Regions from separate parts of the Leclercia sp. genome, predicted to be linked through region 1. Evidence: predicted binding sites of a transcription regulator. Region 1 holds the regulator's gene; the other holds the start of a gene.
What was found. The regulator PurR, encoded in region 1, represses purine synthesis genes. The targets are predictions, from matches to a motif close to CANGCAAACGTTTGCNTG.

Region 1 (4,424 bases):
TTTTTTTGTCGCTGTCGGCTTCAGGAAAAACGCCGGGATCATCAGCACCAGGGTGATAACAAACAGCACTGCAAAAATGGCCTGCCAGCTGAAGTGGGCGAGGATCCAGCTGCCCAGCAGCGGCGCCAGCGCCGGAGAGAGACCGACCAGCGGCATGATGGTGGCGAAAATGCGGTTAGTGCGCGAGGCCGGGTAGTAATCGGTTACCAGCGCCTGCCAGGTCACCGCTGCGGCGCAGACCCCCACCGCCTGGATAAAGCGCAGCACCAGCAGCCAGGTGGCATCGCGGACCCACAGCATGCCGAGGCAGCCGAGGGCAAAAATGGCTAAACCAGCCAGCAGCACCGGCTTACGGCCGAAGCGGTCGGACATCGGTCCCCACAGCAGTTGGGCAAAGGCAAAGCCTGCCAGGAACAGGCTCAGGCTGGCGCTAATGGCGGCCGCCGGGGTTTGCAGATCCTCCTGCATGATCGAGAAGGCAGGCAGGTACATATCGGTGGCGAGGAAGCCCAGCACGCTTAAGCCGCCGAGCCAGACTAAAAATCCTTTCCCGGGTGTCATTGTTCTATTCTCCGTTTGGGCGCAGGTATGGGTAGGCGCTGAGTGTAGGGAGTGCAAACCCGCTTGTGAAACGCTAATATTTGGCGGTTGCGTTCAAAAATTTTGCAGGCAGAAAATGTGGTCAGAATATTCTCTTGAAGTGGTGGATGCCGTCGCGCGTAACGGCAGCTTCAGCGGAGCAGCGCAGGAGCTGCATCGCGTTCCGTCCGCCATCAGCTATACCGTGCGTCAGCTGGAGGAGTGGCTGGCGGTGCCGCTGTTTGAACGGCGTCATCGCGACGTGGAGTTGACCCCCGCCGGGACCTGGTTTCTGAAAGAGGGGCGGTCTGTTATCAAAAAAATGCAGATCACCCGCGAACAGTGTCAGCAGATCGCCAACGGCTGGCGCAGCCATATCTCCATTGCGGTGGATAATATCGTGCGCCCCGAGCGCACCCGGCAGATGATTGTCGATTTTTACCGCCACTTTTCGGACGTCGAGCTGCGGGTCTCGCAGGAGGTCTTTAACGGCGTCTGGGACGCGCTGGCGGACGGCAGGGTGGAGATGGCGATAGGTGCCACCCAGGCGATCCCGGTCGGGGGACGCTATGCGTTTCGTGATATGGGCACGCTGAGCTGGATTTGCGTGGTCGCCAGCCATCATCCGCTGGCCGCCATGGAAGGGCCGCTCAGCGATGATACCCTGCGCAACTGGCCCTCGCTGGTGCGCGAAGACACCTCCCGCTCGCTGCCGAAACGCATCACCTGGCTGCTGGACAACCAGCGGCGGATTGTTACACCCGACTGGGAATCGTCGGCCACCTGCCTCTCGGCCGGCCTGTGCGTGGGGATGGTGCCGGTGCATTTTGCCCGACCGTGGATCGACAGCGGCAAGTGGGTTGAGCTAACGCTGGAAAATCCCTTCCCGGATGCGGCGTGCTGCCTGACCTGGCAACAAAACGATATGTCGCCGGCTTTGGCCTGGCTGCTGGATTATCTGGGAGACAGTGAAACGATGAACCGGGAGTGGCTGCGGGAGCCAGAGATGCTGGCTCCCGGAGAGGATTAACGGCGGTAGTCGCGGAACGGACCATCCGCGACGGAGCGGCGTTCAATCAGGCGCGGATGTACCTCAATGGACTGGGACTCTTCGCGCTTATTGACGATACGGTCCAGCAGCATATTGAAGGCGGTCTCCCCCAGCGAATCTTTCGGCTGGTGGATGGTGGTCAGCGCCGGGGTAAAGAAGCGGGCGTTGCGCACGTTATCATACCCGATCAGCGAAACGTCCTGCGGAACGCGCAGACCCATCTCATCGGCGGCGCAGAGCGCACCCATCGCCATAATATCCCCGCCGCAGAAGATGGCGGTTGGACGCGGGCTCTGGGAGAGGATCTGCTGCATGGCGCGGTAGCCGGACTCCGGCTCAAAGTCACCCTGCACGATCCAGTTTTCCGGCACCGTGATTAATGCCTCTTCCATCGCCTTCATAAAGCCCGCCAGACGCCCGGCACCGGTGTTGCGCTCCAGCGCCCCCGGGATCACGCCGATTTCGCGGTGGCCGCGTTCGATCAGATAACGACCGGCCATGTAGCCGCCTTCAAAGGCGTTATCGATCACCGAATCGGTAAAGTCGGCCTTCGCTTCGCCCCAGTCCATCACCACCATCGGAATATTGCGATACTCTTCCAGCATGGTGAGCAGGGGTTCCGGGTATTCGGAACACATCACCAGCAGACCGTCGACGCGCTTTTGCGCCATCATCGACAGATAGGCCCGCTGTTTTTCGAGGCTGTTCCAGGCGTTGCCGAGGATCAGGGTGTAGCCTTTCTGGAAGCAGTTCTTCTCTACCGCTTCAATAATTTCCGCAAAATAGGGCGCTTCACTGCTGGTCGCCAGCAGGCCGATCGATTTGGTGTGATTCACCTTCAGACTACGGGCCACGGCGCTTGGAGAGTAGTGCAGCTCTTTAATGGCCGCCCAGACGTTGTTGCGGGTCTCTTCCGCGACAAAGCGGGTTTTGTTAATAACATGTGATACGGTTGTAGTGGAAACGTTTGCGCGTTTCGCCACGTCTTTAATTGTTGCCATCAGATGTCACTCCAGACCATATCTAAGCTCCTGAAAAACCAATAGGTAAACGTTTGCCTTCACTCGCCCTAATTGCGCAATTTGAATTGCGGTACGCCGGGAAAACGACACAGGACGTCAGGAGGGGGTCAATGGCCGGTACGCTAATAAATTTAGCGTGGAATTTTGTCTTATCTTGGCCCAAAGGGGAAGAGCAAAAACCGATATCAATCTAAATCCTGCAAGATTTTTACCCTCAACTGTGTAAAAATGAGCAAGCTCACTCTTCGTAGGGTGATTAAAAGGAGAAAAATTGATGAGTACCGATCTTAAGTTTTCGCTGATTACTACCATTATTGTTCTGAGTCTGATTGTTGCCAGCGGTCTGACTGCGGCACTGCACTGATTGATGCGGGAGAGGTCAGCTCTCCCTCGTTCCTTTTCGCTTATTGTTACGCGCCCTGCAAAAATCTTTTGCTAAATTGTTAACTTCTCATTTTTTGTGATTGATGTCATGCTTTCGCCTTCATTGTTCTGTGTCGCCTGACGACACGGTGTCTGGAGTTGAAGTATGAGAATCAATTTTCCGCTGCTGGCCCTGGCCATTGGTGCCTTTGGTATCGGTACCACCGAATTTTCCCCGATGGGCCTGCTACCGGTTATTGCCCGGGGCGTGGATGTCTCTATTCCCGCTGCAGGCATGCTGATCAGCGCCTACGCCATCGGCGTGATGGTGGGCGCGCCCCTGATGACCCTCCTGCTGTCCCATCGCGGACGCCGCAACGCGCTGATCTTTCTGATGGCGATCTTTACCGTGGGTAACGTTCTCTCGGCGCTCTCGCCGGATTACACCACCCTGATGCTGTCGCGTATTCTCACCAGCCTGAACCACGGTGCCTTCTTTGGCCTCGGGTCGGTAGTGGCCGCAAGCGTGGTGCCGAAACACAAGCAGGCCAGCGCCGTCGCCACCATGTTTATGGGCCTGACCATCGCCAATATTGGCGGCGTGCCTGCCGCAACCTGGATGGGCGAAGTCATTGGCTGGCGGATGTCCTTCCTGGCTACCGCGCTGCTGGGTGTCGTCTCGATGATCGCGCTGTTCTTCTCCTTACCTGCGGGTGGGGCGGGCGAAAAGCCGGAAGTGCGCAAAGAGCTGGCGGTTCTGCTGCGTCCGCAGGTGTTATCTGCCTTGCTGACCACCGTCCTCGGCGCTGGCGCGATGTTCACCCTCTATACCTATATTGCCCCGGTGCTGCATGACATCAACCAGGCGACCCCGGCCTTTATCACCGCCATGCTGGTGCTGATTGGCGTTGGTTTTTCCATCGGCAACTATCTGGGCGGCAAGCTGGCGGATAAGTCCGTGAGCGGCACCCTGAAAGGCTTTTTACTGCTGCTGATTGTCATCATGCTGGCGATCCCTTGGCTGGCGCGTAATGAAGTGGGCGCGGCCGTGGCGATGGTGGTATGGGGCATGGCGACCTTTGCGGTGGTACCGCCGCTGCAGATGCGCGTCATGCGCGTCGCAAGCGATGCGCCGGGATTATCATCGTCTGTAAATATCGGTGCTTTCAACCTGGGCAATGCGCTGGGTGCGGCAGCCGGTGGGGCAGTGATATCCAGCGGGATGGGTTACAGCTTCGTACCGGTGATGGGGGCCATTATCGCCGCCCTGGGACTTATTCTGGTCTTTGCCTCCGGGCGAAAACAACCTGAGCCGGTTTGCGCCACCGAATAAAAATAACGCCGAAGGAGTTCCCTTCGGCGTTTTCATTATGCCGCGAAGTTCTTCGCCACAAATTCCCAGTTTACCA
Region 2 (4,424 bases), on a different contig from region 1:
CAGGTAATTGGCGAAGGCTGGAACCGCCCAATCGGGCGCCACGATCCCACCGCCCATGCCGAAATCATGGCTCTGCGCCAGGGCGGGCTGGTGCTGCAAAACTACCGCCTGCTGGACACCACTCTCTATGTCACCCTCGAACCCTGCGTCATGTGCTCCGGCGCCATGATCCACAGCCGCATCGGCACGGTGGTGTTTGGCGCAAAGGATGAAAAAACCGGGGCGGCAGGTTCGCTGCTGGACGTGCTCAGACATCCCGGCATGAACCATCAGGTCAATGTGTTGGGCGGGGTGCTGGCACCAGCGTGTTCGGAGATGCTAAGTGCGTTCTTTCGAATGCGGCGTCAGCAGAAAAAGAGACAAAAGGCAGAATCGAAGTTATCGGGCGAGTAAGCTCATCCGGCGACACCACCGGATAACTTTGCGCCAGCTGCTGTGCCGCCTGCGCCTCTCGCTCTTTCTCCATCAGATATCCCACCAGGCTTATCTGGTATTTGCGGATATTCTCCACGTAGGCGTACGCCTCGTGACCCCGCGCGTAGCCATAGGTTAACTTGTCGTAATACGGCTTCTGGCTCAGCAGTGGCAGGCGCTGTTTTACGTCAGACCAGCTGTCGGGGTTGCCTTTGGTTTTGGCCGTCAGGGCGCGGGCATCAATCATATGGGCATACCCCATGTTGTAGGCCGCCAGCGCAAACCAGATCCGCTCCTCTTCCGGCACCGTCTCCGGCACCTTAGCCATCATATCCTGCAGATAACGAGCCCCGCCGCTGATGCTCTGTTCAGCGTCGGTGCGGTCGGTCAGGCCGAGGCTCTGGGCGGTGTTTTTGGTCAGCATCATCAGGCCGCGCACGCCGGTGGGTGAGGTGGCCTGCGCATCCCAGTGCGACTCCTGATACGAGATAGCGGCCAGCAGGCGCCAGTCAATCTCCTGGGCGTACTTCTCAAACAGCGGCTGCAGATCCGGCAGGACGTTATCCACGGCGCGGAGGAAGCTGCGGGTATCGACATAGTCGAAGTCATCCCCGTGGCCGAGGTATTTCTCCTCCAGACGCGCCAGGGTGCCGTCCTCATTCATCCCGTTGAAGAAATCGAGCATTGCGGCGGAGAGCGTCTGGTCGGCATCGAGCGGGCTGAACCAGGTGACGGGCTGCTCGTCAGTGACGTCCAGCGCCACCGCCAGCTCCGGGTGGACACGCTGGAACAGGCTGATGGCCACCGAGTCCGCGATGGTGTAGGGCAGCTTGCCGTCGGTGACCTGCTCAAGCAGCGCCGTGGTGCCCTGCTTCTCGTCCACCGTCCAGCTGAGGTTGGGGTACTTCTTCTCTTTCAGCGCCCGCAGGTCGTCAATCACCACATGCCCCGTGGCGACGGTGAGCTGCTCTGCGGTGAGGCTGGCAAGCGTGCGCGGACGCAGGCTCCCAACGCGATAGACCAGCTGCTGCGAAACGGAGTAGTAGGTGGGGCCAGGCTGATAGTTCTTGCTGCGCTCGCTGTTATAGACCAGACCGGCGGCCAGCAGATCGGCATCGTCATTATCCAGATCGTCAAACAGCTGGCTGATGTTCTGGCGTACGGTAATTTTGAGCTTCACGCCCAGGTAGTCAGCAAAGTGCTGCGCCAGTTCGTAATCCAGGCCAATCACTTTGTTGTTGATCGCGCTATAGGTCAGCGGCGAAGAGATTGTACTGACGCGCAGCTCCCCCCGCGCCTGAATAGCGGCGATACGGTTTTCGGCTTTGCCGAACCAGGGGATTGAAGGCCACAGGGCCGCTGCCAGCAGCAGAGTCACTATGCCGATGAACAGATAATTAATCTTTAATTTTTTCAATAAGTTGATTCTATGAGCTGTCTATTATTCTGGTTTATCGTCGCCACAGTAAAAACAAGTATTACCAAAGATTTCGCGGCATTTTGCGTAAAGTTACGCCACTTGGCAACTTATTAGCGGGAAAGGCAACACCAATGGTTAAATGACGGCAGCGATTTTATTACGACGCAAACGGTTTCGTCGGCGCGCTGGATCCACTATAATAGCGCCCGTTTTCCCCCCTTGCGCACACTGTAAGCGCCTCCGGCGCTTCGAAGACGAGAGACTTATGATGGAAATTCTGCGTGGTTCGCCTGCACTGTCTGCCTTCCGTATCAACAAACTGCTGGCACGTTTTCAGGCGGCCGACCTTCCGGTAAGCAATATTTACGCTGAGTATGTCCATTTTGCTGACCTGAATGCTCCCCTGACGGCAGAGGATTTAGTCCGGCTTGAGCGCCTGCTGAAGTACGGCCCAAGCCTGAGCAGCCATACCCCGAACGGTAAACTTCTGTTGGTTACGCCTCGTCCGGGCACCATCTCCCCCTGGTCTTCTAAAGCAACCGACATCGCCCGCAACTGTGGTCTGAGCCAGATTGACCGTCTGGAGCGCGGCGTGGCGTATTACGTTGAAGCCTCAACCCTGACCGATGCCCAATGGGCCGCTGTGGCAACCGAACTGCACGACCGCATGATGGAGAGCGTGTTTGCCTCTCTGGACGACGCGCAGAAACTCTTCTCCCACCACCAGCCTGCGCCAGTACAGAGCGTGGATCTGCTGGGTGAGGGCCGTCAGGCGCTGATTGACGCCAACCTGCGTCTCGGTCTGGCACTGGCAGAAGATGAAATCGACTACCTGCAGGATGCGTTCGTTAAGCTGAACCGCAACCCGAACGATATCGAACTTTATATGTTCGCGCAGGCCAACTCTGAGCACTGCCGTCACAAGATCTTCAACGCCGACTGGGTTATCGATGGCGAGCAGCAGCCGAAGTCGCTGTTCAAAATGATCAAAAACACCATGGAAAAAACCCCTGACCACGTGCTGTCTGCCTATAAAGACAACGCCGCGGTCATGGAGGGTTCCGAGGTGGGCCGCTTCTTCGCCGATCGCGAAGCAGGGCGCTATGACTTCCACCAGGAGCCTGCGCATATCCTGATGAAGGTCGAAACCCACAACCACCCGACGGCCATCTCCCCGTGGCCGGGTGCGGCAACCGGCTCCGGCGGTGAAATCCGTGACGAAGGTGCAACCGGTCGTGGGGCTAAGCCAAAAGCGGGTCTGGTGGGCTTCTCCGTTTCCAACCTGCGTATCCCGGGCTTCGAGCAGCCGTGGGAAGAGGATTTCGGTAAGCCAGAGCGCATTGTGACCGCGCTGGACATCATGACCGACGGCCCGCTGGGCGGCGCGGCCTTTAACAACGAATTTGGCCGTCCAGCCCTGAACGGCTACTTCCGTACCTACGAAGAGAAAGTGGAGAGCCACAACGGCGAAGAGCTGCGCGGCTACCACAAACCGATCATGCTGGCGGGCGGGATCGGCAACATTCGCGCCGATCACGTGCAAAAAGGCGAGATCGTCGTCGGTGCGAAGCTGATCGTCCTCGGCGGCCCGGCGATGAACATCGGCCTGGGCGGCGGGGCGGCCTCTTCTATGGCCTCCGGTCAGTCTGATGCGGATCTCGATTTTGCTTCCGTTCAGCGCGACAACCCGGAAATGGAGCGCCGCTGTCAGGAGGTGATCGACCGCTGCTGGCAGCTGGGCGACGCTAACCCGATCCTGTTTATTCATGACGTCGGCGCGGGCGGCCTTTCTAACGCCATGCCGGAACTGGTAAGCGACGGCAACCGCGGCGGACGCTTCAACCTGCGCGACATCCTGAGCGATGAGCCAGGCATGAGCCCGCTGGAGATCTGGTGTAACGAATCCCAGGAGCGCTACGTGCTGGCCGTTGCCCCGGATCAGCTGCCGCTGTTTGATGAGCTGTGCCGCCGCGAGCGCGCGCCGTACGCGGTAATCGGTGAAGCCACCGAAGAGATGCACCTCTCCCTGAGCGATACCCATTTCGACAACCAGCCGATTGACCTGCCGCTGGACGTGCTGCTGGGCAAAACGCCGAAGATGACCCGCGACGTCCAGACCCGTAAAGCCAGCGGTAAAGCCCTTGACCTGCAGGGCGTGACCGTTGCCGAGGCGGTGAATCGTGTGCTGCATCTCCCGGCCGTGGCGGAGAAAACCTTCCTCGTGACCATCGGTGACCGCACCGTGACCGGCATGGTTGCCCGCGATCAGATGGTGGGCCCGTGGCAGGTGCCGGTGGCAAACTGCGCGGTAACCACCGCCAGCCTCGACAGCTACTACGGTGAAGCCATGGCGCTGGGCGAACGCTCCCCGGTTGCCCTGCTGGACTTCGCCGCCTCTGCCCGTCTGGCGGTAGGTGAAGCACTGACCAACATCGCCGCCACCCAGATTGGCGACATCAAACGCATCAAGCTCTCCGCCAACTGGATGGCCGCAGCCGGTCACCCGGGCGAAGATGCGGGCCTGTACGAAGCCGTTAAAGCGGTAGGTGAAGAGCTCTGCCCGGCGCTGGGCCTGACCATTCCGGTGGGC

Region 2: purL (phosphoribosylformylglycinamidine synthase) is a predicted target of PurR. The motif match lies at 1,996-2,013, and genes of this name have one in related genera.

The regions. Positions count from the first base shown of each region.
Region 1 is NZ_DAIQCE010000001.1:1,368,003-1,372,426, reverse strand. It holds gene punC (purine nucleoside transporter PunC) at 1-561, opposite strand, end outside; gene punR (DNA-binding transcriptional activator PunR) at 677-1,609, shown strand; gene purR (HTH-type transcriptional repressor PurR) at 1,606-2,631, opposite strand; gene cydH (cytochrome bd-I oxidase subunit CydH) at 2,927-3,016, shown strand; gene V7Q49_RS06405 (MFS transporter) at 3,182-4,348, shown strand; gene sodB (superoxide dismutase [Fe]) at 4,384-4,424, opposite strand, start outside.
Region 2 is NZ_DAIQCE010000015.1:42,246-46,669, reverse strand. It holds gene tadA (tRNA adenosine(34) deaminase TadA) at 1-393, shown strand, start outside; gene mltF (membrane-bound lytic murein transglycosylase MltF) at 275-1,831, opposite strand; gene purL (phosphoribosylformylglycinamidine synthase) at 2,100-4,424, shown strand, end outside.